3 regions of the Streptomyces sp. NPDC001668 genome follow, and region 3 is predicted to be linked to each of the others. Evidence: riboswitches for the same ligand, from Rfam matches in the RefSeq annotation. Region 3 holds a riboswitch; each other region holds the start of a gene.
The links. Region 3 has a riboswitch for thiamine pyrophosphate ahead of thiC (phosphomethylpyrimidine synthase ThiC). Riboswitches for the same ligand answer to the same signal wherever they lie in the genome.
Positions count from the first base shown of each region.

Region 1 (9,961 bases), on a different contig from region 3:
GGGGTCGCCGGCATCGTCACCTTCGCGATGTTCCATCCGCAGGCGGCCGCGATCATCGCGGGCGTCCTGCTGCTGGCCGGCCTGCTGACGCTCTTCTTCCTGATCTCCCGTATCCGCAGATTCCGCCGCCGCAGGGCTCAGCGCCGGGAGGAGAAACGCCTCGCTGCGCCATTGCACCGACCCCCGGGCTGACGCCTGCGACGGAGGGACCGGCTCGGGGCGTCGTCTTGCGATCCGCGGACGGAACCGGCCCGAGCGCCGTCGGCAGACCACCTGCGGGCCACAGGCGGCACCCCCTGGCCCACCCCGCCGGGGGCGGCCCGCGGACGGAGTGTCAGTCGTGGCCGATAAAGTCGCAGGCATGGCACGGATTGCGGTGATCGGCGCTGGGATGGGCGCGATGGCGGCCGCTGCCCGGCTGGCCGTCGCGGGCCACCGGGTGGCGGTGTACGAGCGGGGGGAGACGTACGGCGGGGCGGTGCGCCGGTTCGAGCGGGACGGGTTCGGGTTCGACACCGGTCCGGGACTGCTCACGCTCCCCGCGGTCTACCGCGATCTGTTCGTCAAGACCGGCAAGGAGCCGCTGGAGTCGGTCGTCGAGCTGGTCCAGGTCGACCCGTCGTCGCGGCATGTGTTCACGGACGGCACCGAGGTGTCCCTGCCGAACGCGTCCCGCGCGGGCGTGGTCGCCGCACTGGACGCGGCGCTCGGTGAGGGCGCGGGCGCACGCTGGGGCGACTTCCTCATCCGGGCCCGCGAGGCCTGGGACCGCACCCGCAGGCCGCTCCTGGAGGAGCCGCTGTGGCCCAACTGGTCGGTGCTGACGCGCGAGCCCTACCCCGCTGTGCCGCACAAGCGGCGGCTGCGCACCCGGCGGGCCTGCACCCTGCACGAGATCGGCGCTTGGGAGCTGCGCGACCCCCGTCTCGCGGCCCTGCTGGACGGCCACGCGCTCGCGTACGGCGTCGACCCCGGCACCGCTCCGGCGAGCGCCGCGATCCTCCCATACATGGAGCACGCCTTCGGGACCTGGTATGTCCGGGGCGGTGTACGGGAGTTGGCGCGGGCGGTGTACGAGCGGTGCGTCCAGCGCAAGGTCGAGTTCCACTTCGGCGCCGAGGTGACGGGCGTCCTGGAGAAGGACGGTCGCGCGGCGGGGGTGGAGTTCGCCGACGGGACCGTCGTCGAGGCGGACACCGTCGTCGGCACCGGGCCCTGGCGGCTGCGCGGACTCGTACCGGGTCGTGCGCTCTACGGCGCGCAGGACGTCCCTCCCGACGCCGAGGACCTGCACCCGGGCCGGGTGGTGGTGTGCCTCGCCCTGCGCGGCGCGCGGCAGCCGGACGCCGTGCACCGCACGGTGGTGTACGGCCCCGCTCCGGGGGACGAGCTGGCCCTGTTCTGGCAGGGGAAGACGCCGGAGCCCACCGTGCGGGTGGACCGGCCGGACGACCCCGCCCTGCGCCCCGACGCGGACCACGAGTCCGTGGTGCTGACGGCGACCGTGCCCTCCGGCCTCGGGCACGACTGGGTCGCACCGGGTGCCGCCGACGCCTTCGCGGACAAGATGGTCGCCGCCGCCGAGCGCGCGATGCCGGGGCTGCGCGAGCGGGTGCTGTGGCGCGAGGTGCGCACGCCCGTGCACACCGAGCGGGAGACAGGGGCGCAGGGCGGTGCCGTTCCCCCGCCGTCACTGGCGGGCGGCGAAGGCACCCTGCACCCGTCCAACAGCACGGCGATACCGGGCCTGTTCACGGCCGGTGGCTGGTCGCACCCCGGCGGCGGCCTCGCCCACGCGGGGATGTCGGGCGCGCTGGTGGCGGGACTGATCGTGGAGGGACCGGAGTTCCGCGGCTCCCAGTGACGGAGCCGCCCGGCGCCGAAAGCGGTACTGCGTCAGAAGCGGTACTGCTCGTCGTACCCCTGGCCGTGGCCCTGGTTCTGCTGCTGCGCCTGGCCGCCGTTGTCCTGGTAGTACTGCTGCTCCTGCGGGAGTTCGCCGCCGTAGGTCTCGTCGGTGCGCTGCTGGGGCACCCACACCCCGCCGGCCGGGGTCTCGCCGCCGTACGTCCCGCCGTACTGGTCGTAGCCCTGCTGGACGAACTGCTGCTGGCCGCCGTAGGAGCCGTCGTACGAGCCCGCGCCGTAGGTCTGGGTGCCGATGTACGGGTCGGAATAGGCGGCGTACTGCTGCTGTCCGGCCTGGTCGTAGCCGTACTGCTGCTGGTCGTAGCCGGTGTAGCCGTCGTAGCCGTAGCTCTGGTCGGCGGCGGCCGTCGCGTACTGGTCCTGGGTCTGGTCCGCGGCCGCGTAGGACTGGTCGCCGGCGTAGGCGGAGTCGTTGTACACGCCGTAGGAGCCGGTGTCGTCGGGCAGCGGCTGGGGCTCGTAGACCGAGGTGGTCTCGGCGGCTGTGGGAGCGGCGGAGCGCGCGGGCGTGAAGACGTCGTCGCGGTCGTAGTCGTCGTCGTGGCCGTAGCCGGCGGTGTCCGGCCGGGCCTGGTCGTACCCGGTCTCGTCGCCGTAGGCCGCCTCACCCGTCTCCCGGTCGGAGACATCGAGGGCGGGTTCGTCACGGCCGCGCTCCCGGCGGCTCTTCTTGCCGCCGGTCAGACCGCCGAGCGCGGCCGGCGGATTGACCGCCCAGCCCTGTTCGAAGCCGCGGCGGAAGGACAGGGTGACGTAGGTCTGGCCGACCGCGAAGGCGATCGCGCCCAGGCCGATGACGATCACCGACGGGATCAGCACGCCGAAAACCACGCCGAGGAAGCCGACGAAGGCGAGCAGCCGCCAGCGCAGTCGCGCCTTGTACTGCAGCAGCACCTCGCCGAGCAGCCACAGCGCGACGAATCCGAACGCGATGTAGAGGACCGTCCAGCCCATGTACGCCCCTCTCCCAGTGACCGCTACGCAGTGTGTCGTATGTCCGTGCGGCCGGTCTAGGCCTGCGGTGGATGGTGCAGACCCAGGTTCTCGTAGATTTCCAGCGATGCCGTGGAGTTGTTGAGCGTGATGAAGTGCAGTCCGGGCACTCCCTCGGACAGCAGCCGTGCGCAGAACTCCGTGGCGAACTCGATCCCGATCGAGCGTACAGCGGCCGGATCGTCCTTTGCTGTGAGGATCCGCTCTTCCAGGGCGGAGGGGATGATCGCGTTGCTGAGCTGCGGAAGCCGCTCCAGCATCCGCACGCTGGTCACGGGCATGATCTCCGGGATCACGGGAGTCGCGCAGCCCGCGGCGTCGACTCGGTCACGCAGCCGCAGATAGGACTCCGGCTGGAAGAACATCTGGGTGATGGCGTAGTCGGCGCCGGCGCGGCACTTGTCGACGAAGTGGGCGACGTCGGTGTCCCAGTCGGCGGAGCGCGGGTGCATCTCCGGGAACGCCGCGACACCTACACAGAAGTCGCCCGACTCCTTGATGAGCCGGACGAGTTCGGCGGCGTAGGTCAGTCCCTGCGGGTGGGCGAGCCAGTCGCCCATGGGGTCGCCGGGCGGGTCGCCGCGCACGGCGAGCATGTTGCGGATCCCGGCGTCGGCGTACTGGCCGATGATGTTGCGCAGTTCCGCGATGGAGTGGTTGACCGCGGTGAGGTGGGCGACCGGGGTGAGGGTGGTGTCCGCGACGATCTGCTGGGTCTCCTTGACGGTGCCCGCGCGGGTGGAGCCGCCGGCGCCGTAGGTGACGGAGACGAAGTCCGGGGCGACCGCCTCGACTCTCCGGAGCGCGCTCCACAGGTTCCGCTCACCCTTGGGGGTCTTCGGCGCCGAGAACTCGAAGGAGTACGTCGTCTTGCCGGCGGCGAGCATGTCGCGCACCGTGCGTGCGCGGTCAGTCCTGGTGGATGCGGTTCCTAGGGCCATACCGGCAGGTTAGCCAGGGGGCAGCGGTCACCCAACCAGATCACGGAAATTTGCCCGCTTTGTCGACTTGTTGTCCACCCCTCGGACACCGGGCCGATCATGCGACCGGCCATCGACGGGCCCCTCACTCTGTGTCACGCAGCCGCTTCGCGAACTCCGCGGCGGCGGCGCCCGGGTCGTCCGCGTCGGTGATCGCCCGGACGACCACGACCCGGCGGGCCCCGGCTTCCAGGACCTCGTCGAGGTTGCCGAGGCCGATGCCGCCGATGGCGAACCAGGGGCGGTCGGTGCCGAGGGCGGCGGTGTACCGGACCAGGTCGAGGCCGGGGGCGTGCCGGCCGGGCTTGGTGGGGGTCGGCCAGCAGGGGCCGGTGCAGAAGTAGTCCACGCCGTCCTGCACCGCGGCCGCGGCGGCCTCCGCCTCGGCGTGGGTGGAGCGGCCGACGAGGATGTCGTCGCCGAGGATCGAGCGGGCGGCCGGGACGGGCAGATCGCCCTGGCCGAGGTGCAGTACGTCGGCACCGGCCGCGTGGGCGACGTCGGCCCGGTCGTTGACCGCGAGGAGTCTGCCGTGCCGCGCGCAGGCCTCGGCGAGGACCTGGAGGTGCTCCAGCTCCTCGGCCGCCTCCATGCCCTTGTCCCGCAGTTGCACGATGTCGACGCCGCCTGCCAGGACCGCGTCCAGGAACTCGGCGAGGTCGCCCTGGCGCCTGCGGGCGTCCGTGCAGAGGTAGAGACGGGCGTCGGCGAGCTGGGTGCGGGCGGTGTCGGGCATGCGTGTGTCTCCCCCGGGTTCGGTGGCGTACGGGCCGCACTGGTCCGTGGCCGTGGCCCCGGCGGTCACGGCCCGTACGCCGATGCTGTTCGGTTCAGACGGCGAGCGCCTGGGCCCGGCGCTTCACCTCCGTGCCGCGATTCTCGCTCAGGGCCTGCGCGGGGGTGCCGGGCAGGCTGTCATCGGGGGTGAAGAGCCACTCCAGCATCTCTTCGTCGGAGAAACCGTCGTCCCTCAGGAGCGTCAAGGTCCCGGTCAGGCCCTTGACGACCTTCTGCTCGGCTCCGTCGATGAAGGCGGCGGGGACGTGCAGCGCGCGGTTCTCACCACGGCGTACGGCGATGAGCTGGCCCTCCTTGACCAGCTGCCGCACACGCGTCACCTCGACATCGAGCATCTCTGCGATGTCGGGGAGGGTGAGCCAGGCGGGGACGAGAGCATCGATCTTTGCGTCAATCTCGGTCACGGGATTAAGCGTGCCATCCCGCACTGACAGTCGGAAGCCGGGGCGCCTCCGGCGGGGGAACGGGGGGTGTGATCGCCGGGTACGGGCTGCTGCTGGTTCAGGTGAATCAGACGGTTTCGGGGTCTCGGGCCCCGGCGGATTCGGCCCCCGCCGGTGGGTGGTGCTCCGGGACTCGGCGGGCTCTTGTAGGCGGCGGGGGCGGGTGGCTCGGGCTGCCCTCGCCCACGCGAAACCGGCTCCGGGGGCCTCGCCGAGTCCCGGCCACCGAGCACCGACAGACACCGCCCGCCAGGTCGCAGCAGGCAACTCAAGCCCAGCCGCCGCCTGCGTCACAGCCACCTGCAGAAGCCCCACCCAACCCCGGCCACCGAGCACCGAGCACCGAGCACCGACGGACACCGCCCCGAACGCCGCAGTCGGCAGTCGGCAGTGGGCAGCCCGAGCCGCCCACCACCCGTCCCCGCCACCTGTCCCCGCCGAGTCCGGGCCGTCACCCGCCCTTATGCCGTCGCCGCCTTCAGAGGCCTCGCCGGGTCCACCAGCAGCTCCGGGGCCATCGTCGTGCCCGCCTCGATGAGCCGTCGTCCCTGGGCCAGGTCGCGGGGGCGGCCCACCGCGAGGAGGGCCACCAGGCGGTGTTCGCGCAGCCAGCACACCGTCCAGGCGGGTCCCGACGGCTCACCGCGCCACAGGGTCGTGTCGGCGGACGCGTGGTGGCCGGCGTACTGGACGAAGCGGCCGAACTGCTCGGACCAGAAGTACGGGACCGGGTCGTAGACCGTGGGGGTCTCGCCCAGGATGTCGGCGGCCACCGTGCGGGGGCCCTGGAGGGCGTTGTCCCAGTGGTGGACCAGCAGGCGCTCGCCGTACCTGCCCGAGGGGAAGGAGGCGCAGTCGCCGACCGCGTAGACGTCCGGCACGGAGGTGCGCAGCCGCTCGTCGGCGACGACCTCGCGGTGGGCGCCGAGTTCGATGCCGGAGCCGGCGAGCCAGGCCGTGGCGGGCCGGGCGCCGATGCCGACCACGACCGCGCCCGCGGGCACCCGGGAGCCGTCGTCCAGGACGACCGCGCCGGGCTCGACGCGCTGCACGCGCGCGTGTGTGCGCAGCACGGCGCCCGCGTCGGCGTACCAGGAGGTCATCGGCGCGGCCACCTCGGCGGGCAGCGCGCCCGCCAGCGGCCGGTCGGCGGCCTCCACGACCGTCACCGCGCAGCCCGCCTCGCGCGCGGCGGTGGCGAACTCGGCGCCGATCCAGCCCGCGCCGACGACCACGACGTCGTGCTGCCGGGCGAGCACGGGGCGCAGCCGCTCGGCGTCGTCCAGGGTGCGCAGCAGATGCACCCCGGGCACGCCCTCGGTGCCGGGCAGCCGGATCGGTTCGGCGCCGGTGGCGAGGACCAGGATGTCGTACGGGACGGGCCCGGCCTCGGTGTCCAGTTGGTGCGCTTCGGGGCGCACGCCCAGCACCTCGCGGCCGAGCAGCAGTTCGATGCCGAGGGCGTCGAAGTCCACGTCGAAGGCGGAGCCCTCGGCCTTGCCGAGCAGTACGGCCTTGGAGAGCGGCGGACGGTCGTACGGCTGGTGGGGCTCCGCGCCGATGAGCGTGACGGTTCCGGAGAAGCCCTGTTCGCGCAGGGCGACCGCGGTCTGCACCCCGGCCATGCCCGCCCCGACCACGACCACCCGCCGCTGCGCCCGCGCCTGCGTCTGCTCGCTCATTTGATCACCATAGTCAACTGACAATCAGTCAGTCAGGAGTCGTGCGCCGTGACCTGCTGCACAGCCTCGCCGACCTGTTCCACCACGCTCGTCCCGCTGCCTGTCTGCGACTCCCACTCCCACGTCTCCTCCAGCCGCACCCGGCCGTCGGCGAGCTCCACGACGGTCGAGACGCAGTGCCCGGAGGAGGTCGTCCCGTCGTGCTTGAGCTGGACGTACCGGAAGTCGAGGCGGTCCCCCGCGCGCGTGCCGACGAGGTGCCCGCGCACGACGTCACCGCCCGCGTACTCGGCCCAGATCTGCCCGTCCTTCTCGTGGTAGGTGAACCGGGTCCGTGTACCCACCTGACCGGGGGACTGATCGGCCACCGGGGCGAGGACGAGGCCGTCGAGCGAGCGGGGCATGGGGCGAGGCTCCCTTACAGAGGCGTGGAACGAACGGCTAGGGTGGCCAACGTAGAGCACTCGCGGGAGCCCGGACGCACCGGGCTGAGAGGGAGGCTGGGCGGCCTCCGACCGTACGAACCTGATCCGGGTCATGCCGGCGAAGGGAGGGGCTGGACGCCCATGTCCTCACGTACGTCTGACGTCCTCGTCATCGGGGGCGGCATCATCGGCCTGGTCACGGCCTGGCGGGCCGCGCAGCGCGGTCTCACCGCGACCGTCGTGGACCCCGAACCGGGCGGCGGGGCCGCCCAGGTGGCCGCCGGGATGCTGGCCGCGGTCACCGAACTGCACTACGGCGAGCAGACCCTGCTGGGCCTGAACCTCGCCTCGGCCCACCGCTATCCCGACTTCGCGGCCGAACTCACCGAGCTGACCGGGCACGACCTCGGCTACCGCCGGTGCGGCACGCTCGCCGTCGCCCTGGACGCCGACGACCGCGCCCATCTGCGTGAACTGCACGCGCTCCAGCGGCAGTCGGGGCTGGAGTCGGAGTGGCTGTCCGGCCGGGAGTGCCGGCGCCTGGAACCGATGCTGGCACCCGGGGTACGAGGCGGACTGCGGGTGGACGGGGACCACCAGATCGATCCGCGCCGGCTCACGCGCGCGTTGCTGGCCGCCTGTGAGCGGGCGGGCGTGGTGTTCCACCGCGCATGGGCCCAGCGTCTGCTCGTCGTACGGGAGCGGGCCGCCGGGGTCGCCACCACGGACGGCGAGGAACTGGGGGCGGACCAGGTGGTGCTCGCCGCCGGAAGCCTCAGCGGCCGCCTGGAAGGGGTCCCACAGGCCCTCCTGCCTCCCGTACGGCCCGTGAAGGGCCAGGTGCTGCGCCTGACCGTGCCGCCGCGCCACGCGCCCTTCCTGAGCCGTACCGTGCGGGCCGTCGTGCGCGGCAGCCAGGTCTACCTGGTCCCGCGCGAGAGCGGCGAGCTGGTGATCGGCGCGACCAGCGAGGAGCTGGGCTGGGACACGACGGTGACCGCGGGCGGGGTGTACGAACTGCTGCGGGACGCGCACGAACTGGTCCCCGGCATCACCGAGCTGCCGCTGACGGAGACCCGCGCGGGACTGCGCCCGGGCTCCCCGGACAACGCCCCGCTGCTCGGCCCCACCGACCTTCCCGGTCTGCTGCTGGCCACCGGCCACTACCGCAACGGCGTGCTGCTGACGCCGGTCACCGGGGACGCGTTGGCGCACGCGCTGACGACCGGTGAACTGCCGGAGGTGGCCCGCCCGTTCACCCCGAGGCGGTTCCTGGAGTCCGTGGAGCAGCCGGCATGAACATCTCCGTCAACGGGGAGCCGCGCCAGTTCGCGCCCGGCACGGCTCTCGACACCGTCGTACGGGCCCTGACGCCGGCGCCCTCCGGAGTGGCCGCCGCACTCAACGAGACCGTCGTCCCGCGCGCGCAGTGGCCTTCGACGCCCCTGGCCGAGGGAGACCGCGTGGAAGTCCTCACCGCCGTCCAAGGAGGCTGACCCCATGGCCGACGATCCCTTTGTCATCGCCGGTACGTCCTTCTCGTCCCGGCTGATCATGGGCACGGGCGGGGCGCCCAGCCTGGAGGTGCTGGAGCGGGCGCTGGTCGCCTCCGGCACCGAGCTGACGACGGTCGCGATGCGGCGCGTGAACCCCTCGGTGCACGGCTCGGTGCTGTCCGTGCTGGAGAAGCTCGGCATCCGGGTCCTCCCTAACACTGCGGGCTGCTACACGGCGGGAGAGGCCGTCCTGACGGCCCGCCTCGCGCGCGAGGCGCTCGGCACCGACCTGGTCAAGCTGGAGGTCATCGCCGACGAGCGCACCCTGCTGCCGGACCCGGTCGAGCTGCTGGACGCGGCGGAGACCCTGGTGGACGACGGCTTCACGGTGCTGCCGTACACCAACGACGACCCCGTGCTGGCCCGCAGGCTGGAGGACGTGGGCTGCGCGGCGATCATGCCGCTGGGCTCCCCGATCGGATCCGGGCTCGGCATCCGCAACCCGCACAACTTCCAGCTGATCGTCGAGCACGCGCGCGTACCGGTGATCCTGGACGCGGGGGCGGGCACGGCGTCCGACGCGGCGCTGGCGATGGAGCTGGGGTGCGCGGGTGTGATGCTCGCCTCGGCGGTGACGCGGGCCCAGGAACCGGAACTGATGGCGCACGCGATGCGGCACGCGGTGGAGGCGGGGCGGCTGGCGTACCGGGCGGGGCGCATCCCCCGGCGGCATTTCGCCGAGGCGTCGTCCCCCGTGGAGGGCAGGGCCGTACTGGATCCGGAACGCCCGGCATTCTGAACACGCGTTCGACTTTGGACACGGGCAGGTGCGACCTCCGTCACAGGTCAGCTGCAGTACAGCCGCCAAATCCGCCGAACCGGAGGGACTGTCGGCGGCGGCTCGTACACTCGCCTGCGTGGATACGACCCTTCAGGACCCGCTGGTCGGGCAGGTGCTCGACGGCCGCTATCGCGTGGACGCGCGCATCGCGGTCGGCGGGATGGCCACGGTCTACCGGGCCCTGGACACCCGTCTGGACCGCGTGCTCGCGCTCAAGGTGATGCACCCCGCGCTGGCGGCGGACGGGACCTTCGTCGAGCGGTTCATCCGGGAGGCCAAGTCCGTCGCCCGGCTCGCCCACCCCAACGTCGTGCAGGTCTTCGACCAGGGCACCGACGGGTCGTACGTCTACCTCGCCATGGAGTACGTCGCCG
Region 1 covers NZ_JBIAUQ010000012.1:231,293-241,253, forward strand. Annotated here, with positions in the region: gene ACFYZ8_RS31445 (DUF4126 domain-containing protein) at 1-192, shown strand, start outside; gene ACFYZ8_RS31450 (NAD(P)/FAD-dependent oxidoreductase) at 362-1,864, shown strand; gene ACFYZ8_RS31455 (hypothetical protein) at 1,897-2,883, opposite strand; gene metF (methylenetetrahydrofolate reductase [NAD(P)H]) at 2,940-3,863, opposite strand; gene thiE (thiamine phosphate synthase) at 3,988-4,638, opposite strand; gene ACFYZ8_RS31470 (Rv2175c family DNA-binding protein) at 4,733-5,104, opposite strand; gene ACFYZ8_RS31475 (NAD(P)/FAD-dependent oxidoreductase) at 5,605-6,825, opposite strand; gene ACFYZ8_RS31480 (hypothetical protein) at 6,858-7,229, opposite strand; TPP riboswitch at 7,282-7,394, shown strand; gene thiO (glycine oxidase ThiO) at 7,392-8,549, shown strand; gene thiS (sulfur carrier protein ThiS) at 8,546-8,746, shown strand; gene ACFYZ8_RS31495 (thiazole synthase) at 8,751-9,545, shown strand; gene pknB (Stk1 family PASTA domain-containing Ser/Thr kinase) at 9,664-9,961, shown strand, end outside.
Region 1: another riboswitch for thiamine pyrophosphate. It lies ahead of thiO (glycine oxidase ThiO); the one in region 3 lies ahead of thiC (phosphomethylpyrimidine synthase ThiC).

Region 2 (9,961 bases), on a different contig from region 3:
AAGCTCGCGCCGCGCATCAGCCCCGGCAAGACCCGGGAGGGCCTGGTCGGAGCGGTGGCTTTCGCGATGGCGGCGGGTGCGCTGTGCATGGAGTTCCTGATCGACGACGGCACCTGGTGGCAGGGTCTGCTGCTCGGCCTCGCGGTCGCGGCCAGCGCGACGCTGGGTGACCTCGGCGAGTCGATGATCAAGCGCGACCTCGGCATCAAGGACATGGGCACGCTGCTGCCGGGCCACGGCGGCATCATGGACCGCCTGGACTCCCTGCTGCCGACGGCGCCGGTGGTGTGGCTGCTGCTGGTGCTGTTCGTGGGGTCCGGCTGACCGCGGGGTCGTCGCGTACGGCTCCCCTTGTACGGCTTTTCGGCCCCCGTCCTGTTATCAGGACGGGGGCCCGGTCGTCGAGATCACAGGGGCCCATTCTTTGCCTTTCACCAAGGCCGGCTTGGCCCAGGCCAGGTTGGCGCAAATTGTGCGTCAGGGCTTGCTTCGCACAGGTAAAAGGAGCCGTTTCCGCGGAATCTCGTCCGGGATGCTGACCATCGCGTCGGTTTTCGAACGGGGGAGCGGGATGAGTGGGCAGCGCGCACCGCGGCCCCTGGGGGTGGCCGTTCGTGAGCGTCAACGACTGCGGGCGGTCTCAGCGCCGATGTCATCGCCGGGGCGAAGCCCTCGGCCATGGGCCAGGACGCGCTGACGAACGCCGCCACGGGTGCCCTCGGCAACGCGCAGAACCACGGCGTCAACCACGGCCTGGAACAGCACGGCAGCCTCGGCGGGGAACACCTCAGCGACCGGGGGGGGACTGGCGGACGGCGCGCTCACGACACCGTGGGCACCACCGGCCCCGGCAGTCGGGACCCGCAGGTGACCACCCCCACCCCGCTCCGGACTGGGCTCCCGCCGTTGATCTGCCACACTGGAAGGGTTATGCCTGCACCCGGAGAACTCACTTTCGTCGCCCCCCGCGGAGCCCAGAAGCCGCCGCGGCACCTCGCCGATCTCACGCCCGCCGAGCGCAAGGAGGTCGTGGCGGGGATCGGGGAGAAGCCGTTTCGTGCCAAGCAGCTCTCGCAGCACTACTTCGCGCGGTACGCCCACGACCCGGCGGAGTGGACGGACATCCCGGCCGGTGCGCGCGGGAAGCTGCAGGAGGCGCTGCTTCCCGAGCTGATGACCGTCGTACGGCATCTGTCGACCGACCAGGGCACCACGCGCAAGACGCTGTGGCGGCTGTTCGACGGGACGCTCGTGGAGTCGGTGCTGATGCGGTACCCGGACCGGGTGACCATGTGCATCAGTTCGCAGGCCGGGTGCGGGATGAACTGTCCCTTCTGTGCCACCGGGCAGGCGGGTCTTGACCGCAATCTGTCCACCGCCGAGATCGTCCACCAGATCGTGGACGGGATGCGGGCGCTGCGGGACGGAGAGGTGCCGGGCGGGCCCGCGCGGCTGTCCAACATCGTCTTCATGGGCATGGGCGAGCCGCTCGCCAACTACAAGCGGGTGACCCAGTCCATTCGCGCGCTCACCGATCCCGCTCCCGACGGGCTCGGGCTCTCGCAGCGCGGCATCACCGTGTCGACCGTCGGGCTGGTGCCCGCCATCCACCGGTTCGCCGACGAGGGCTTCAAGTGCCGGCTCGCGATCTCCCTGCACGCGCCCGACGACGAGCTGCGCGACACCCTCGTCCCCGTGAACACGCGGTGGAAGGTGCGCGAGGTCCTCGACGCCGGGTTCGAGTACGTCGAGAAGTCCGGGCGGCGGCTCAGCATCGAGTACGCGCTCATCCGGGACATCAATGACCAGGCGTGGCGCGGTGACCGGCTCGGGCGGCTGCTCAAGGGCAAGCCCGTGCACGTCAACCTCATCCCGCTGAACCCCACCCCCGGGTCCAAGTGGACGGCCTCCCGGCCCGAGGACGAGAAGGCGTTCGTCGAGGCCATCGCCGCCCATGGTGTGCCGGTGACGATCCGGGACACCCGTGGGCAGGAGATCGACGGGGCCTGTGGTCAGCTCGCGGCCACCGAGCGGTAGTCTGACGGACGTACATCTTCATATCCGACAGGGGAGCGCCACAGCGCTGAGAGTGCGGCAATCGGGCCGCAGACCCTCTGAACCTCGCCCAGGTCATTCTGGGTAGGAAGTTCGGTCATCACCGTGAACAACAAGAAGTTTCTTGCTGCCGTCGTCGGCCTCGGCCTGGTCACGCTGTCCGCGTGCGGATCGTCCGACGGCGACCAGTCCTCCGGCTCCAAGACCGTCACCCTCGTCAGCCATGACTCCTGGGCCGTCTCCAAGAGCGTCCTCGCCGACTTCGAGAAGAAGTCCGGCTACAAGGTGAAGGTCCTGGAGGACGGCGATGCCGGGCAGGCCGTCAACAAGGCCATCCTCACCAAGGACAACCCGCAGGGCGACGTCTTCTTCGGCGTCGACAACACCCTGCTCTCCCGCGCGCTCGACAACGGGCTCTTCCAGTCGTACGCGGCGAAGGGTGCCGATCAGATCAAGGCGGGGTACCGGGTCGACGGGGACAAGGTCACGCCCATCGACACCGGTGACATCTGCGTCAACTACGACAAGGGCTGGTTCACCGAGCACAAGGTCCAGCCGCCGACGTCGTACGACGACCTGATCAAGCCCGCCTACAGGAACCTCCTCGTCACCGAGAACGCCTCCACCTCCTCGCCCGGCCTCGGCTTCCTGCTCGGGTCCGCCGCCAAGTACGGCGACGACGGCTGGCAGGGCTACTGGAAGAAGCTCAAGGCCAACGGCGTCAAGGTCGTCGACGGCTGGGAGCAGGCCTACAACGAGGAGTTCTCCGGGTCGGCCGGCGGCAAGAAGGCCAAGGCCGACCGGCCGCTCGTCGTCTCCTACGCCTCTTCGCCGCCCGCCGAGGTGATCTACGCCGACCCGAAGCCGAAGACCGCGCCCACCGGGGTCGCCGACGGCACCTGCTTCCGGCAGATCGAGTACGCCGGGCTGCTGAGCAACGCCAAGAACACCAAGGGCGGCAAGGCCTTCCTGGACTTCCTGCTCACCAAGGAGTTCCAGCAGGACATGCCGCTCAACATGTTCGTCTATCCGGTGGTGCGGGGGGCCTCGGTGCCCGCCGAGTTCACCCAGTACGGCCCGCAGGCCAAGGATCCCGAGACCATGGACCCGGCGAAGATCGCCGAGAACCGTGACGGCTGGGTCAAGTCGTGGACCTCACTCGTACTGAAGTAGCCACTCGGCGCAAGGGGAGCGCGGCGCGGCTCGGGCTCATGGCCGTGCCCGTCGCGTTCTTCGCCGTCTTCTTCGCCTGGCCCGTCGCCGCGATCATGGCGCGCGGGCTCAAGACCGGCGGGAGCTGGCAGTTCGGCCGGATCACCGACGTCCTGACCCAGCCGGACATCCGGCACGTCCTGTGGTTCACCACCTGGCAGGCGCTCGCCTCCACCGCGCTCACGCTCCTGATCGCACTCCCCGGCGCGTACGCCTTCGCGCGCTTCGACTTCCCCGGCAAGCAGGTCCTGCGGGCCGTGGTCACCGTCCCCTTCGTGCTGCCGACGGTCGTCGTCGGTACGGCCTTCCTGGCGCTCGTCGGAAGGGGCGGCCTCACGGACGACCTCTGGGGCGTACGGCTGGACACCACCGTGTGGGCGATCCTGCTCGCGCACGTCTTCTTCAACTACGCGGTCGTCGTACGGACCGTCGGCGGGCTGTGGGCCCAGCTGGACCCGCGCCAGGAGGAGGCCGCGCGGATGCTCGGCGCGTCCCGGCTGACGGCCTGGAGGACGGTCACCCTGCCCGCGCTCGCGCCCGCCGTGGCCGCCGCCGCGCTGATGGTGTTCCTCTTCACCTTCACCTCCTTCGGCGTGGTGCAGATCCTCGGCGGGCCGACCTTCTCGACCCTCGAAGTGGAGATCTACCGGCAGACCTCCGAGATCTTCGACCTGCCCACGGCCGCCGTGCTGACGCTGATCCAGTTCGTGGCGGTGGGCGCGGTCCTCGCCCTGCACGCGTGGACCGTACGGCGCCGGGAGAGCGCGCTGCGGCTCGTGGACGCGTCCGGCACCGCCCGGCGGCCGCGCGGGGCGGGGGAGTGGGGGCTGCTGGCCGGGGTCGTGGGCAGTGTCGCCGTACTCCTGCTGCTGCCGCTCGCCGTGCTGGTGCAGCGGTCGCTCGACGCCCCCGGCTTCGGCTACTACCGGGCGCTGACCAGCGCCGACGGCGGGGTGTTCCTGGTCGCGCCGATCCAGGCGGTCGGGAACTCGCTGGAGTACGCCCTCGCGGCGACCGCCATCGCGGTGCTGGTCGGGGGCCTCGCGGCGGCGGCGCTCACGCGGCGGGACGCGGGGCGGTTCGTACGGGGCTTCGACGCGCTGCTGATGCTGCCGCTCGGGGTGTCCGCGGTGACCGTCGGCTTCGGGTTCCTGATCTCGCTCGACGAGCCGCCGCTGGACCTCAGGCAGTCCTGGATCCTGGTGCCGCTCGCGCAGGCGCTGGTCGGGGTGCCGTTCGTCGTGCGGACCATGCTGCCGGTGCTGCGGGCGGTGGACCACCGGCTGCGGGAGGCGGCGGCCGTGCTCGGGGCCTCGCCCTGGCGGGTGTGGCGGGAGGTCGATCTGCCCATGGTGCGGCGGGCGTTGCTGATCGCGGCGGGCTTCGCCTTCGCCGTGTCGCTGGGCGAGTTCGGGGCGACCGTGTTCATCGCGCGGCCCGACAACCCGACGCTGCCGGTCGCCGTGGCCCGGCTGCTCGGGCGGGCCGGTGACCTCAACTACGGCCAGGCGATGGCCCTTTCGACGATCCTGATGGTGGTGTGCGCGGTGGCGCTGCTGGTCCTCGAACGGCTGCGGACCGACCGGACCGGGGAGTTCTGATGCTGCTGAGCCTTGAGGGCGCGACGGTACGGTTCGGCGGGCGGGCCGTGCTCGACGGGGTCGGGCTCGATGTCGCCGAGCACGAGATCGTGTGTGTGCTCGGACCCAGCGGGAGCGGGAAGTCGACGCTGCTGCGTGTGGTGGCCGGGCTCCAACCCCTCGACGGCGGGCGGGTGTCGCTCGACGGACGCGACCAGGGCGGGGTACCCGCGCACCGGCGTGGGGTGGGGCTGATGTTCCAGGACCATCAGCTGTTCCCGCAGCGGGACGTGGGCGCCAACGTGGCCTTCGGGCTGCGGATGCGCGGGGCGGGCAGGGCGCAACAGGACGAGCGGGTGCGGGAGTTGCTCGATCTCGTCGGGCTTCCGGCTGCCGCCCGGCGGGCTGTGGGCGCGCTCTCCGGTGGTGAGCAGCAGCGGGTCGCGCTGGCCCGGGCGCTCGCACCGCGTCCCCGGCTGCTGATGCTCGACGAGCCGCTCGGGCAGCTGGACCGTTCCCTGCGGGAGCGGCTCGTCGTCGAACTGCGCGAACTGTTCGGGCGGTTGGGCACCACCGTCCTCGCGGTCACCCACGACCAGGGTGAGGCCTTCGCGCTCGCCGACCGGGTCGTGGTGATGCGGGACGGACGGATCGCCCAGTCCGGTACGCCGCTCGAGGTGTGGCAGCGGCCGGCCGACGAGTTCGTGGCCCGCTTCCTCGGCTTCGAGAACGTCGTCGAGGGGACGGTGGCCGGGGAGGCGGCGGACACGGTGTGGGGCAAGGTGCCGGTGCCCCCGGGAGCCGCGCAGGGGGTCCGGAGCGTGCTGGTGAGGCCGGCGGGGGTGCGGCTCGTGGCGGCCGACGAGGGGCTGCGCTGCACGGTCACCGCGCGCACCTTCAGGGGCACGCATGTCGCCGTCCATCTGCGACCCGCCGACGAGGGGCCGCGGTTGGAGGCCGCGTGTGCGCTGCGGGTCGCGCCAGAGGTGGGGGACGCGGTCGGGGTGGAGTTCGACCCGGACGAAATCGTGGTGCTGGGCTGACGGGAGCGGGCCTACAGTGCGGGGCATGACGCTGCTCCCACACGACCGCTACTGCGACGAGATCGCCCACCAGGTGGGCCTGTTGAGGGCCGTGGTGACCTCCGGGGCCGATCTGTCCACGCCCGTGCCGACCTGCCCGGACTGGTCGCTGGAGCGCCTGGTGCGGCACACCGGGGGCGCCCTGCGCTGGGCGGAGTCGATGGTGCGGACCCGGGCCACCCACGACGTCCCGGAGGACCAGGTGCCGTCGGGGGAGGGGCCCGGGAGCGCCGCCGACCTCGACGCATGGCTCGGCGAGACCGGCGAGATGCTCGTCGCCACGCTGCGTGAGGCCGGCCCGGACGCCAAGGTGTGGTCCTGGGCCGGGATTCCGACCTCCGGGTTCTGGGCCCGCCGGATGGCGCATGAACTCACCGTCCACCGCGCCGACGCCGCCCTCGCCGTCGGGCAGCCGTACGAGGTCGCCCCCGAGATCGCCGCCGACGCGATCGACGAGTGGCTGCAGATCGTGGAGTTCATGCAGCGGGCCGCGCCGCACGACGAGGCGAGGCAGCTGCGGAGGCCGGGGCGCAGTATTCATCTGCATGCGACCGATGGGACGCCCGGGCTCGACGCCGAGTGGGTCGTCGAGCTCACCGAGGACGTGATCGTGTGGCGGCGAGGGCACGAGAAGACGACCGTCGCGCTGCGGGGGCCGCTGACCGGCGTGCTGCTCGCCTTCTACCGTCGACTGCCCCTGGACAGCCCCGGGTTGGAGGTCCTCGGGGAGCGGGAGCTGCTGGAGTTCTGGCTGGAGCGGACCGCGTTCGGATGACGGTACGGCTGTGGCCCGCCCCCGGACCGGGGACGGGCCACAGAACGTGGTGCGGGCGTCAGCGGGTGCTGCTCGCCCCACGACGGCGCAGGCCGAAGAACACCGCTCCGCCGCCGAGGGCGACGAGAGCGATCGCGATCCCGGCGATCAGGCCGGTGTTGGAGTTCGCACCGGTCTCGGCGAGGTTGGAGTCACCGGCCGCGGGCGACGGGGCGTTGCTCTCGCCGGTCGCCGGAGCGGTGGTGCCCTCGGAGGCCGACGGGGTCGGGGCCGGGGACTCCTCGGCCGGAGTGCTGGCGGAGTCCGACGGGGTGGGCGTGGGCGTCGGGGTCGGCGTCTCCTCGGTCTTGCAGGCGGTCGCCGGGGTGGTCAGGTTGGGTGTGATGTCCTCGCCCTGGATGTAGGGCAGGGCCTCGACGTGGATGCGGTACTCGGCGTTGGGCGCCCAGTCCTCCTTGAAGGTGACGGTGGTGCCCTCCTTGGAGCCCTTCACCGTCTGCTCGCCGACCTTCTTCGCGTCGGCGCCGTTGCTCTGCAGGAGGTACACGGAGACGGTCGCCTCGACGCCGGACTTGTCCACGTCGGTGACGCTGATGACGCCCTGGGTGCCGTCACACTTGGCTTCGGCGGAGAACTCCTTGATGTTGCAGGCAAGGGCGTTGCCGGAGGCGCCGAGCACGATCGCGGTCGTGGCGGCGGCGACGCCGAGAAAGCGCGCGGCGCGGGAGGTGCGGCGGGATATGGGCGTAAATGCCACGTTCGTCCTTCACGGGGTGCGCAAATGCGGGGGGCTGAAGGGATGGTGATGTGTCATCACCACCCCCAGGAGTCTCACAGGTCTATAAGTGCTGCATAAGTAGTGTCAACGTGCAGGTGCCCTACAACCGTTGGCTTTACGTTCTTATTACCGTGTGAGACGTTTCAGTGCGGCCGGAGCCTCCTCGATCCGGTCAACAAGGGCGATTCGGGCCTCCATTGACCGCTCCCGCGCCAACGCCCGGAGCAGCGGCCAGGTGGGCAGCTTCTCCGTCCAGTGGACGCGGTTCACGAGCACCATCGGCGTGGGCTCACCGCGCGACTCGTAGTAGTTGGGCGTCGCGTTGTCGAAGATCTCCTGCACGGTGCCGGCGGCACCCGGAAGGAAGACCACGCCCGCGGTGGAGCGGGCCAGCAGACCGTCCTCGCGGGTGGCGTTGGCGAAGTACTTGGCGATGTGCGAGGCGAAGGCGTTCGGCGGCTCGTGCCCGTAGAACCACGTCGGGATCCCGACGGACCGGCCGCCCCGGGGCCAACGCGCGCGGATCTCGAAGGCGGCCCGCGCCCAGTCGGTGATCGAGGGTGTGAACGACGGTGCCTTGGCGAGCAGTTCGCACGCCTCGTCGAGCATGCTGTCCTCGAAGGGGGCCGCGTAGGCGCCGAGGTTGGCCGCCTCCATCGCGCCCGGGCCGCCACCGGTGGCCACGGTGAACCCGGCGCGGGTCAGCTCGCGGCCGAGGCGGGCGGCACCGGCGTACTCCTGGGTGCCGCGGGCCATCGCGTGGCCGCCCATCACTCCCACGACGGCCGCTCCGCGCAGGAGTTCGTCGAGTGCGTCGGAGACCGCGTCGTCGTGGATGGAGCGCAGCATCGACGCGTATATGTCGCCGTCGGCCTTGGTGCGCTGGAACCAGGCGTAGGCGAGCGCGTCGGGGGTCTGCTCGTACCCCTTCTCCAGCTGGTCGAACAACTCGTCGGGGGAGTAGAGCAGTCCGCGGTACGGGTCGAAGGGCAGGTGCGGGACGGGCGGGAAGACGAGGGCGCCGTCCGCGCGGAGCTTCTCTGCGGCGTTCTCCCGCATCGGGCAGCCGAGGAAGACGGCGCCCGCGGTGTCGGTGGCGAGCAACTCCCTTGTGCGGTCTGTCAGATCGACGGACTGGACCCGGAAACCGGTGAGGGTGCCCCGGGCCGGCACGACCGCGTCGAACTCCTCGATGGTCTCGATCTCACGGTCGTCGTGGTGTGCCGCGTGGGCGGGGCTCGTCTGCACCCGCCCATGCTCGCACGCCGTGTTCCGGGCCGTGTTGCTGACCGGGGGTCAGCCCTGGACGGCCGCCGGGTCCATCCACACGACCTCCCAGCCGTGGCCGTCGAGGTCGTCGAACGAGCGGCCGTACATGAAGCCCTGGTCCTGGACGTCGTCGTTGGCGGTGCCGCCCGCGGCGACCGCCTTCCCGACCAGTTCGTCGACTTTCTCGCGGCTCTCGGCGCTCAGACAGAGCAGCACCTGGCTGGTCTTCGTCGCGTCCGCGATCTCCTTGTCGGTGAAGGTCGAGTAGAACGGCTTCGTGAGCAGCATCGCGACGATGGTCTCGCTGATCACGACCGAGGCGGCCTTGTCGTCGCTGAACTGCTCGTTGAGCGAGTAGCCGAGCTCTGTGTAGAACTTCTTCGAGGCGTCGAGGTCGTTCACGGGAAGGTTGACGAAGATCATCTGCTGGTACGCCGGCGTGGTCATCGGAGTCTCTCCCATCGGGTGTGTGCGGTACGGGGGGTAGACGGGCGGGCGCGGCGGAACTCATCGGTGGGGAGAGACTTTTTTCCAGGGCGTCTCGGCGGTCGGGGCGTCAGGGCGTCAGAGGGAGCGCCGCCAGCTCCGCCACGACCAGGGTGAGCGGACCGAACAGGGCCAGCAGGGCGCCGGCACGGAGGGCCGCGGCGCTGCGGAGCATGGTCGCGGGGGCGCCCAGACGCAGCAGCGCGGCCGTGGTGTCCGACCTCGCGTGCTTGGCCTCCACGGCCGCCGTCAGCAGCGTGGCGAGGGCGCAGCTCGTCACGAGGAGCAGTCCGAGGGTGGTGAGCGGGCCGACTTCGGGGCCGGTGGGGTCGTACAGGGAGATCATGGCGTAGGCGCCGGAGGCCACCGCGCAGACGATGCCGAGAGGGCGGCCGATCCGGGTGGCCTCCGCCATGAGGACCCGGCCGGCGAGGAGCCGCAGGGCCCCGGGCCGGCCGGACTGGAGGAGACGCCCGCACAGGTGGGTGAGACCGGGTCCGGCGACGGCCAGTCCCGCGGCGGTGAGGAGCCAGCCGACCAGGACCGAGGGGGTGCCCGCGAGACCGCCGGGGAGGGGGGTGGCGGGAGCGGTTCCGTGGCGGTTGGCGTAGGCCTCGACCGCCAGACCCGCGGCGAGCACCGCGATGCCCCAGGGAAGGCCCTTGGGGGCTTCCTGGGGGGCAGGGGGGAGGGCGCTGTCCTGGCCGGGGTCCAGGGGCCCGCT
Region 2 covers NZ_JBIAUQ010000003.1:29,696-39,656, reverse strand. Annotated here, with positions in the region: gene ACFYZ8_RS09835 (phosphatidate cytidylyltransferase) at 1-324, shown strand, start outside; gene rlmN (23S rRNA (adenine(2503)-C(2))-methyltransferase RlmN) at 931-2,037, shown strand; TPP riboswitch at 2,057-2,164, shown strand; gene ACFYZ8_RS09825 (thiamine ABC transporter substrate binding subunit) at 2,161-3,228, shown strand; gene ACFYZ8_RS09820 (ABC transporter permease) at 3,204-4,868, shown strand; gene ACFYZ8_RS09815 (ABC transporter ATP-binding protein) at 4,868-5,890, shown strand; gene ACFYZ8_RS09810 (maleylpyruvate isomerase family mycothiol-dependent enzyme) at 5,916-6,704, shown strand; gene ACFYZ8_RS09805 (LAETG motif-containing sortase-dependent surface protein) at 6,763-7,461, opposite strand; gene ACFYZ8_RS09800 (LOG family protein) at 7,609-8,730, opposite strand; gene ACFYZ8_RS09795 (VOC family protein) at 8,779-9,198, opposite strand; gene ACFYZ8_RS09790 (hypothetical protein) at 9,308-9,961, opposite strand, start outside.
Region 2: another riboswitch for thiamine pyrophosphate. It lies ahead of ACFYZ8_RS09825 (thiamine ABC transporter substrate binding subunit); the one in region 3 lies ahead of thiC (phosphomethylpyrimidine synthase ThiC).

Region 3 (9,961 bases):
AGGTCGTGCACATCGCCCTCGGTCAACGGCACCCGTACCGAGGTGGCCCCGCTGATCTGCGTGATGATCGGGTACGCCTCGAAGGACCGCCACGCGTAGATCACCTCGTCGCCCGGTCCCGAGGTCGCCTGGATCAGCTGCTGGGCGACGCCGACCGAACCGGTGCCGGTGGCCAGGTGGGCGAGCGGGACACCGAAGCGCTCGGACAACTCCTCCATCAGGCCCGTGCAGGCCATGTCCGGGTAGCGGTTGAAGGAGGAGGCCGCCGCCGTCACGGTCTCCAGCACACCCGGCAGCGGCGGATAGGGGTTCTCGTTGGAGGACAGCTTGTAGGCCACCGCACCACCGGCCGCGGCGGGCTTGCCCGGCTTGTACGTGGGGATACCCTCCAGCTCGGCGCGCAGCTTGGGGCTCGTCTCGCTCACCGCAGTCCTCCTCATGACCACCGGTTCCAATGCTGCTCACCTTATGAGGATTGGGCGCCGGTGCGTACCGGTGCGGCGTGACGTGACCGCCGGTGGCCCGCGCACCCCATCTGTCCCACAGGCATCAGGGGCATCACTGTACGAAGGCAGACGAAACAGGGGGCGCGGCCACATATATCTATGCGCCGGTGGCTTGCGCCGTGGCGCGCGTCACCCGTGAAGGTGAGTTGAGACCTCTTCGAAACATCGGAGACTTGGCAGGCTCATGCGTGCCGACAAGTTACGTAGTGCCATTGGATCGTTTAACTGGCTTTGTTTCACAGGTAGTTGACGCCTGATGACCTTGCAGAAACGTGCCTGTCAACGCGTGCATATGCGTCCGCCCTACCCCACCGCATGAGCCCTACTATCGGCTCGCCATGACAGCAGCAGGGAAGCACCAGGTGAGCCGCGCGGAAACCTCACGTCGAGGCAGTCGGCCGGGCCGGGCGGGCATCAGAGACGTGGCCGCCGCCGCCGGAGTCTCCATCACGACCGTCTCCGACGCCCTGAACGGCAAGGGCAGGCTCCCGGACGCCACCCGCCGCCATGTCAGGGAGGTCGCCGACCGACTGGGCTACCGGCCCTCGGCCGCGGCCCGAACCCTCCGTACCGGCAAGTCGGGACTCATCGGCCTGACCGTGACGACGTACGGGGATGAACCTTTCACCTTCACCGAGTTCGCGTACTTCGCCGAGATGGCGCGGGCCGCCACCTCCGCCGCGCTCGCCCGCGGCTACGCCCTCGTCATCCTGCCCGCGACCTCGCGCCACGACGTGTGGTCGAACGTCGCCCTGGACGGCACGGTCGTCATCGACCCCTCCGACCAGGACCCGGTCGTCAGCGAGCTGGTCCGGCAGGGTCTGCCGGTGGTCTCCGACGGCCGCCCGGCCGGCGCGCTCCCGGTCACCGCCTGGGTGGACAACGACCACGAGGCCGCCGTCCTCGGCATCCTCGACCACCTGGCCGACGCCGGCGCCCGCCGCATCGGCCTGCTGACCGGGACGACGACGGACACGTACACCCATCTGTCGACCACCGCCTATCTGCACTGGTGCGAGCGCGTGGGCCAGGATCCGGTCTACGAGGCCTACCCGGCGCACGATCCGTGCGCGGGCGCCGTCGCCGCCGACCGGCTCCTCGCCCGCCCCGACCGGCCGGACGCCGTCTACGGCCTGTTCGACCCGAACGGCACCGACCTGCTGGCCGCCGCCCGCCGCTACGGGCTGCGCGTCCCGGACGACCTGCTGATCGTCTGCTGCAGCGAGTCCACCGTGTACGCCAGCACCGAGCCGCCCGTCACCACGCTCTCGCTCAAGCCCCGGCGCATCGGTACGGCAGTGATCCAGCTCCTCATCGACGCCATCGAGGGGGTCGAATCGGACCAACCGGTCGAGCAGGTGATACCGACCGAGCTGATCGTGCGCACCTCGTCCCAGCGACGGGCCCCGCGCACGACGGTCAGCCCGCCGCGGTCGCCCGAGGAGGAGTAGCCGACGGGCGGCCGGGCAAGGGGGCGAAGCCCGGCCCAATCGGGGCGAATGCCGCGGTGGACAGGAGTCTTGCTCCGATTCACCACCCCTGGGTCATCACACGGCGCGATCCGCATTCCTATGATGGGCCCACGACACCGCGGGCCGCTGCGACCAGGCAGTCCGAAGCGGTGCAGATGCGGCGCGATGGTGGAGGGGTCTGATGACTCAGGGGGCCGGTCAGGGACCCGAGGTGGAGCGCACGGCGGTGCTGCGCGACTTCCGGGTGCCCGCGTACGTCAACGAGACCGGTCCGTACGGCCACAGCGTGCACCCCGGCGACGTCGCCCCGGCCCATGAGGACGCCTACCCGGAGGGGTACACCCCCACCGAGCAGGACCTGCCCGTCATCAGCCCCGGTGACGGACTCCAGGCGGCCGCCGACCCCGCCGCGCAGCCGGAGGAGGGTCCCGGTCCGCTGTTCGTCGTCGGCGACGTCCACGGCTACCTCGACGAACTGATGGCCGCACTCCACGACAAGGGCCTGGTCGACGCCGCGGGCAACTGGTGCGCCGGCACCGCCCGGCTGTGGTTCCTCGGAGACTTCACCGACCGCGGCCCCGACGGCATCGGCGTCATCGACCTCGTCATGCGGCTGTCCGCGGAGGCCGCGGCGGCGGGCGGCTACTGCAAGGCCCTCATGGGCAACCACGAGCTGCTGCTGATCGGCGCCAAGCGGTTCGGCGACACCCCCGTCAACTCCGGCGCGGGCACCGCCACCTTCCAGGCGGCCTGGCTGCTCAACGGCGGCCAGAAGACCGACATGGACCGCCTCCAGGACCACCACCTGCAGTGGATGGCCCGCCTGGACGCCGTAGAGGAGGTCGACGGGCACCTGCTCGTGCACTCCGACACCACCGCCTACCTCGACTACGGCGACTCGATCGAGGCGGTCAACGACACCGTCCGCGAGACCCTCACGCGCAACGACGCGGACGAGGTGTGGGACCTGTTCCGCAAACTCACCAAGCGCTTCTCCTTCCGCGACGAAGGCGGCGCCGACCATGTGCGCTCCCTGCTCGACACGTACGGCGGCACCCGCATCGTCCACGGCCACAGTCCGATCCCGTATCTGCTCGGCGAAGTGGGCTCCGAGGACGGCGAGGACGAATCCGGTCCGGTGGTCGAGGGACCGCACGTCTACGCCGACGGACTGGCCATCGCGATGGACGGCGGGGTGACCATGGCCGGAAAACTGCTGGTCCAGCAACTGCCCCTGGATATCTGAGCATTCACGGGGCAGACATTCCCCCATGGCGGACTGACCGTCGAGAGCGCAGGCCAGAGGCCAATTTCTGGAAACCCCCTGTCACCCTGTGCCGTCACCGCTCTACCATCGGCTTATCCGTAGCAGGCTCCCCTCCGTTTCTGCCCGACGGCTCGTTGGCATGCGAGCCCCAAGCCCTACGGAGCATCGGGGGATGCACATGAACAGCGTTCCGCAGCACCTGCACAGCGAGGACCGCCAGGAGTACGAGCGGATCCTCGACGAGGCGCTGCGCTCCGCACCACACCGTCCCGAACTGGCCGCTGTCGGACAGCGGCTGAACCCCGAACAGCTGCGCACCATGGCGCTGAACGCCACCGCACTCATCACGGCGGCCGCGGCGACCGAGTACCAGCACTACGTGAAGGTCCGCGAGGAACAGCGCCGCCCGGCGCCGTCCACCCTGTCGTCCGTGCACGAACCCGGCCCCGCCGAGTCGGGCACGGGTGCGATGGGGCTCGCCACCACCATGGGAGAGGTCGCCGAGACCGCCGGTGCGGGCGCCGTCGCCGTCGCCGCAGTTCTGACACCTGTCCTCGCCGGCATAGCCGCGGCGATCTTCCTGCTCGTGGGCTACATCCTCCAGATGCTCAGCCCTCCGCCGGCGGTCGCCCCCGCCATGATCACTATCGGATGGGTGTTCGGTGCCCTGACCGCGGTCGCGATCCTGGTCGCCGCCGGCGGCCTGCTGATCACCGCCCTGCGCAACCGGCCCTCGCCGGACGCGGGATACGGCGAGCTGAGCGAGGAGGTGGCGCGGGCCAGGGACGCCTGGCGCGAGGCCCTGCTGGAACGCGGCATCCTCCCCTTCCTCAGGGACGCACTGGCCGACCCGGGTACCGCCGCACTGCACCACACGGCACCGCCCGCACCGACCAGCCGGATGCCCAGCCTCGGCTACGACCGCCCCGGCTTCAGCAGCCCGGACGACGGAGCCTCCGGTGCCCGTCCGAGCTTCACGAGCCCGGACTACACCAGTCCGGACTTCGGGGGGCCGGAACACCAGCCGGAATGACATCCGGCACCGCCCCTCGGCTTGCGCCCCCACCATGGGGAGCGCAAGCCGAAGACCCGGCCGCGGGCCACCCGCCGGCGGTCCGCCGCCCACGGTCGGCGGTTCGCCTGCATCAGTCGACGACCGGCAGGGCGATGATCGCGATGCCCTCCGGCTGCGCTACGGCCAGGCGGATGCCATCCGGGTGCAGGGCGGCAACGGGCGTCGGAATGTGCGTGACCCCGTAGCTGCCGTCTCTCCGGGGCACCTCCACGGTCGGCCATTCCGCCACTACGGCACCCGTCGTGACGTCGATCAGCCGCGGATGCCCGTACAGCGAGACGACCGAGTCGCCCCGGGCGATCAGAGTGCCGATGTGGAAACCGACCCTGCTGCGATGGATCCACCGCTGCGCGGAGAGCGACCACACACCCAACTGCCGTGGGCCCAGGGCAGGCTTCTCCTCGTCGTCGAGGAACTCCTCCCCGGTCGCCACGGCCAGGCGGTCACCGTCGAGCCAGCAGGCCGAGACGACCTCCGCGTCGATGCCCGGGTCCGACGGCAGCACGCCACGGCCATCGAGCACAGCGGGATCCGTCAACGCACCGACCAGGTCGAAGACTTCGACGACCCCGTACGGATGCCAGAACCAGCCGGCCGACAGCAGGTGCGTCCCGTCCGGGCTCACCTCCAGCCGCGAGTGGAAGACGTCCTTCGGATCACGTTCACCACTGGTGAGCCGCTCTCCCGTCTCCGCGTCCTCGATCTCGAGGACGTTGTACTCCTCCGGGCAGTGCACCAGCACCTCGCGGCCGTCCGGCAACGTCCCGAGCGCCACCGGATAGTCGAAGGCATCAGCTTGGTAGTAGCTGCGGTTCAGCTCACGGACGAGCCGGTCACCCTCCAGCAGCAGCGCCTTGGTACCCCGCTCGGCATAGACGACGGAGTAGCGACCGGACGGGGAGACGACGCTCCGGTCGAAGGGAAACCTACGGATGACCGAGGCACACTGCTCCACGCCATCAGGACCCCACCAGCGGCCACCACCGACCACGTCGACCAGATCGTCGCCGTCCCACACCAGCGACTGCGCCTCTTCCGTCACGCTCAGAACGATCAAGACTCCGCCCCCCCTCGTCCCATCCCCGAAACGCACGATGGCGCTGCCCCGAAGCCACCCACCCTCCGGAACAGCGCCAATCTACGGACCTCAGTCCGCCAGCGGCAGGTACACGCGATTGCCGCTCGCTGCGAACTCCTTCGACTTCTGCGCCATGCCCTCCGCGATCTCCTCCTGACTGGCGCCGTGACGGCGGCGGATGTCCTGGGAGATCTTCATCGAGCAGAACTTCGGCCCGCACATGGAGCAGAAGTGGGCCGTCTTGGCCGGTTCGGCCGGGAGGGTCTCGTCGTGGAACTCGCGGGCCGTGTCGGGGTCGAGGGCCAGGTTGAACTGGTCCTCCCAGCGGAACTCGAAGCGGGCGTCGGAGAGGGCGTCGTCCCACTCCTGGGCGCCTGGGTGTCCCTTGGCGAGGTCGGCCGCGTGAGCGGCGATCTTGTAGGTGATGACACCCGTCTTGACGTCGTCCCGGTTGGGCAGGCCCAGGTGCTCCTTGGGCGTGACGTAGCAGAGCATCGCGGTGCCCCACCAGGCGATCATCGCGGCGCCGATGCCGGAGGTGATGTGGTCGTAGGCCGGCGCGACGTCGGTGGTCAGCGGGCCGAGCGTATAGAACGGAGCCTCATCGCAGATCTCCTGCTGAAGGTCGATGTTCTCCTTGATCTTGTGCATCGGGACGTGTCCCGGGCCCTCGATCATGGTCTGTACGTGGAAACGCTTCGCGATCCGGTTGAGTTCCCCGAGCGTGCGCAACTCCGCGAACTGCGCCTCGTCGTTGGCGTCCGCGATCGAGCCGGGCCTGAGGCCGTCGCCCAGCGAGTACGTGACGTCGTAGGCGGCGAGGATCTCGCACAGTTCCTCGAAGTTCTCGTACAGGAACGACTCCTTGTGGTGCGCGAGGCACCACGCCGCCATGATCGAGCCGCCGCGCGAGACGATGCCCGTCTTGCGGTTGGCCGTCAGGGGTACGTACGGCAGGCGCACGCCCGCGTGGACGGTCATGTAGTCCACGCCCTGCTCGGCCTGTTCGATGACCGTGTCCTTGTAGATCTCCCAGGTCAGCTCCTCGGCCCTGCCGTCGACCTTCTCCAGGGCCTGGTAGAGCGGCACCGTGCCGATGGGGACGGGGGAGTTGCGCAGCATCCACTCGCGAGTGGTGTGGATGTTGCGGCCCGTGGAAAGGTCCATGACCGTGTCGGCTCCCCAGCGGGTCGCCCAGGTCATCTTCTCGACCTCCTCCTCGATGGAGGAGGTCACCGCCGAATTGCCGATGTTGGCGTTGACCTTCACCAGGAACCGCTTGCCGATGATCATCGGCTCGATCTCCGGGTGATTGACGTTCGCCGGCAGCACCGCGCGGCCCGCCGCGATCTCCTCACGGACGACCTCGGGAGAGACGTTCTCCCGGATGGCCACGTACTCCATCTCCGGTGTGATCTCGCCGCGGCGGGCGTACGCGAGCTGTGTGACCGCGTTGCCGTCACGACTGCGGCGCGGCTGGCGGGGCCGCCCCGGAAAGACCGCGTCGAGGTTGCGGAGGCCGCCGCGCGGTGAGGTGTGCTTGATCCCGTCGTCCTCGGGGCGCACGGGCCGGCCCGCGTACTCCTCGGTGTCCCCGCGGGCGACGATCCAGTTCTCCCGCAGCGGCACGAGGCCCCGGCGGACATCCGTCTCGGTGAGCGGATCGGTGTACGGGCCCGAGGTGTCGTACAGCGTGACCGACTGCCCGTTGGTGAGGTGCACCTGACGGACCGGCACCCGCAGATCGGGGCGCGAGCCCTCGACGTACGCCTTGTGCCAGCCGATGGACTTCCCGGCCTCCGTGTCGAGCTGGTCGTTCTGCTCGTTCTGGTCGTTCTGCTCGTTCTGGTCGTTCTGCTCGGAGGCAGGCGTGCGCGCGTCCTTGATGGTCATGAGACCTACTCCCTACGCCGGCATTACCCGGTAACAGGTTCGGCGGTCGACGCAGCGGTTTCCGTCTGCCGACGTTTCGTGGGGAACGTCACTCGCTTGAGGTGATGTTCCACGTGAAACATCGCTGGGACGGAGGTCAGCGCCCTCTCAGCCCGGTGCTCCGAGCTCCCGCGTGTACAAAAGGTGGCACCACGCTAGCGTCAATTCGGGCGCGGTGAACAGAGGGCCCCTGTCGTTCTTGCGATGATCGGTCGGTGACCACGACACATCAGCCCCCGTACCCGCCGCCCGAGCCTCCGCGCCGACCGGGCTCCGGAAACGGCCCTGGATACGGCCCGGGCGGCCTGCCCGGAAGAGGGCTCGGAGGTCGGCCGGGAGGTGGGCCCGAGGGTGGGCCGAGAAGTGGCGACGGCCGCACCGATGGACCTGATACCGGTGGCTGGGACGCCTTCGGGCACGGGCAAGGGCACGGGCACGGGGGTGATCCGGGGCACGGGGTCGACGACGGGCACCGGCACGAGTACGGGCCCGGTGTCGGCGGGGGGCCCGGTCAGGGCTCCGGCAGTCATGGGGACGCCGTCGGCGGCGGGCACGGGCGTGGATCGGGTGGTGGTGGCGGTCACGACCACGGCCATGGCTCCGGTGACGGATCCGGCGGTGGCGGCGGCCACGACCACGTGGCAAGGGACGGTAGCCAAGACCACGGCCACGGATCAGGTGGTGGCGGCCACGGTCACTCCCACAGCCATGGCCCGGCGGCCCCCGTCTCCAAGCACCTGCGCAAGGTCATCGCGGCGATCCTGATCCCCTTCGGCGCGGCCGTCGTGGTGGGCCTCGCGGTGCTCTGGCCCGGTGGCGCGCCGGCGCACGAGCGCACCGGGGTCGGCTTCGACCGGCAGACCCAGCAGGCCACGGTCAGCAAGGTCGTGAGCGTCAGCTGCAAGTCGGTGAACGCCTCGGGGGAGGCCCCGACCGGGGACACGTCCACCGCCGAGGGCTCGTCCGCCGAGCAACAGGCGAACGGCACCTGCAAGAAGGCGACGATCCGGGTCGACACCGGCAAGGACACGGGCCGTACCTTCACGGAGATCGTCCAGCCGGACCAGCCGCGGCAGCTGCACGAGGGGCAGAAGGTCGTGGTCGCGTACGAGCCCTCCGCCCCCAGGGATCTCCAGTACTCGGTCACCGATGTGAACCGCCGGATCCCGATGGCCGTGCTCGCCGGCATCTTCGCACTCGCCGTCGTGATCGTCGGCCGGATGCGCGGTGTCATGGCGCTGGTCGCCCTCGCCGTCAGCTTCCTGCTGCTGAACTTCTTCGTCCTTCCCGCCATCCTGCAGGGCTCGAACCCGCTGCTGGTGGCGGTGATCGGGTCGAGCGCCATCATGCTGATCGCCCTCTACATGTGCCACGGGTTGTCGGCCCGTACCTCCGTGGCGGTACTGGGCACACTGATCTCCCTGGTGCTGATCGGCATCCTCGGTTCGGTGTTCATCGACTGGGCCGCGCTCACGGGCAACACCGACGACAACACCGGGCTCATCCACGGCCTGTACCCGTCGATCGACATGAGCGGTCTGCTGCTCGCCGGCATCATCATCGGCTCACTCGGTGTCCTCGACGACGTGACGGTCACACAGACCTCGGCGGTCTGGGAGCTGCACGAGGCCAACCCCACGATGGGCTGGCGCGGGTTGTACCGCGCGGGTATCCGTATCGGCCGGGACCACATCGCGTCCGTCGTCAACACGCTCGTCCTCGCCTACGCCGGCGCCGCGTTGCCGCTGCTGCTGCTCTTCTCCATCGCGCAGTCCAGCGTGGGGACGGTCGCCAACAGCGAGCTGGTGGCGGAGGAGATCGTGCGCACGCTGGTCGGCTCCATCGGTCTCGTCGCGTCGGTACCGGTCACCACGGCCCTCGCGGCCCTGGTGGTCTCGGCCGACCGTCCGGGGGCGGAGACGGTGGGCGTGGCGGCTGGAGCGCCTACGCCTGTACCGGCGACCAGTGCGAGCGCCGGCACAGCCGACAGCCGGCCGGCAACGGGACGCGGAGGGAAGGGACGGCGGCGCAAGCACTGAGAGGGGCCCACGAGCCAGACAGAGGCTCCCGTCTCCTGGCTCCCGTCTCCCGGCTCCCGGCTCCCGGCTCCCACGAGGGGGCCTGGTCTCCGTGGAACCCGTGCGTCTACACGCGCTGGAAATGGTCGCCCGCGATCCTGGCGAGCAGGGCCGCGCCCGACCCCGAACACTTCGCGCCCCACCCCACACCCAGTCCCAACCCCGGCAGAAGCGTTCCTGCACCCTCCCGCTCCAAGAGGAAGCGTTCCGCCACCTCTCTGCCGCCGCAAGGCATCAGCCCGCGCTCTGCTCCTCCGCCAAAATCCGGTCCAGCGCCTCGTCGAGGTGGGTGTCGAAATCGGCCATCGCGGCCTCCTGGCCCAGCGGGACCAGCTTGTCGGTGCGATCGAGGAACGCGATGATCGGCGCCGTCGACGAACGGAACAAGGCCTGGTCGCCGCCGACCTGAAGCCTGATCAGGACGTCGCCCAGCAGGTCGGAACCGGCGGGCGAGACCCGTACGTCACCCTCCCCGCAAGGCCTACCCACCCCGTCGATCAGCAGCTCACGCCCGAAAGCCCAGGTCACCGGGGCGTCGCCCGGGAGATGGAAG
Region 3 covers NZ_JBIAUQ010000024.1:87,331-97,291, reverse strand. Annotated here, with positions in the region: gene hisC (histidinol-phosphate transaminase) at 1-425, opposite strand, end outside; gene ACFYZ8_RS43265 (LacI family DNA-binding transcriptional regulator) at 845-1,957, shown strand; gene ACFYZ8_RS43260 (metallophosphoesterase) at 2,160-3,224, shown strand; gene ACFYZ8_RS43255 (hypothetical protein) at 3,418-4,278, shown strand; gene ACFYZ8_RS43250 (hypothetical protein) at 4,391-5,362, opposite strand; gene thiC (phosphomethylpyrimidine synthase ThiC) at 5,468-7,291, opposite strand; TPP riboswitch at 7,284-7,473, opposite strand; gene ACFYZ8_RS43240 (YibE/F family protein) at 7,969-9,369, shown strand; gene ACFYZ8_RS43235 (SsgA family sporulation/cell division regulator) at 9,643-9,961, opposite strand, start outside.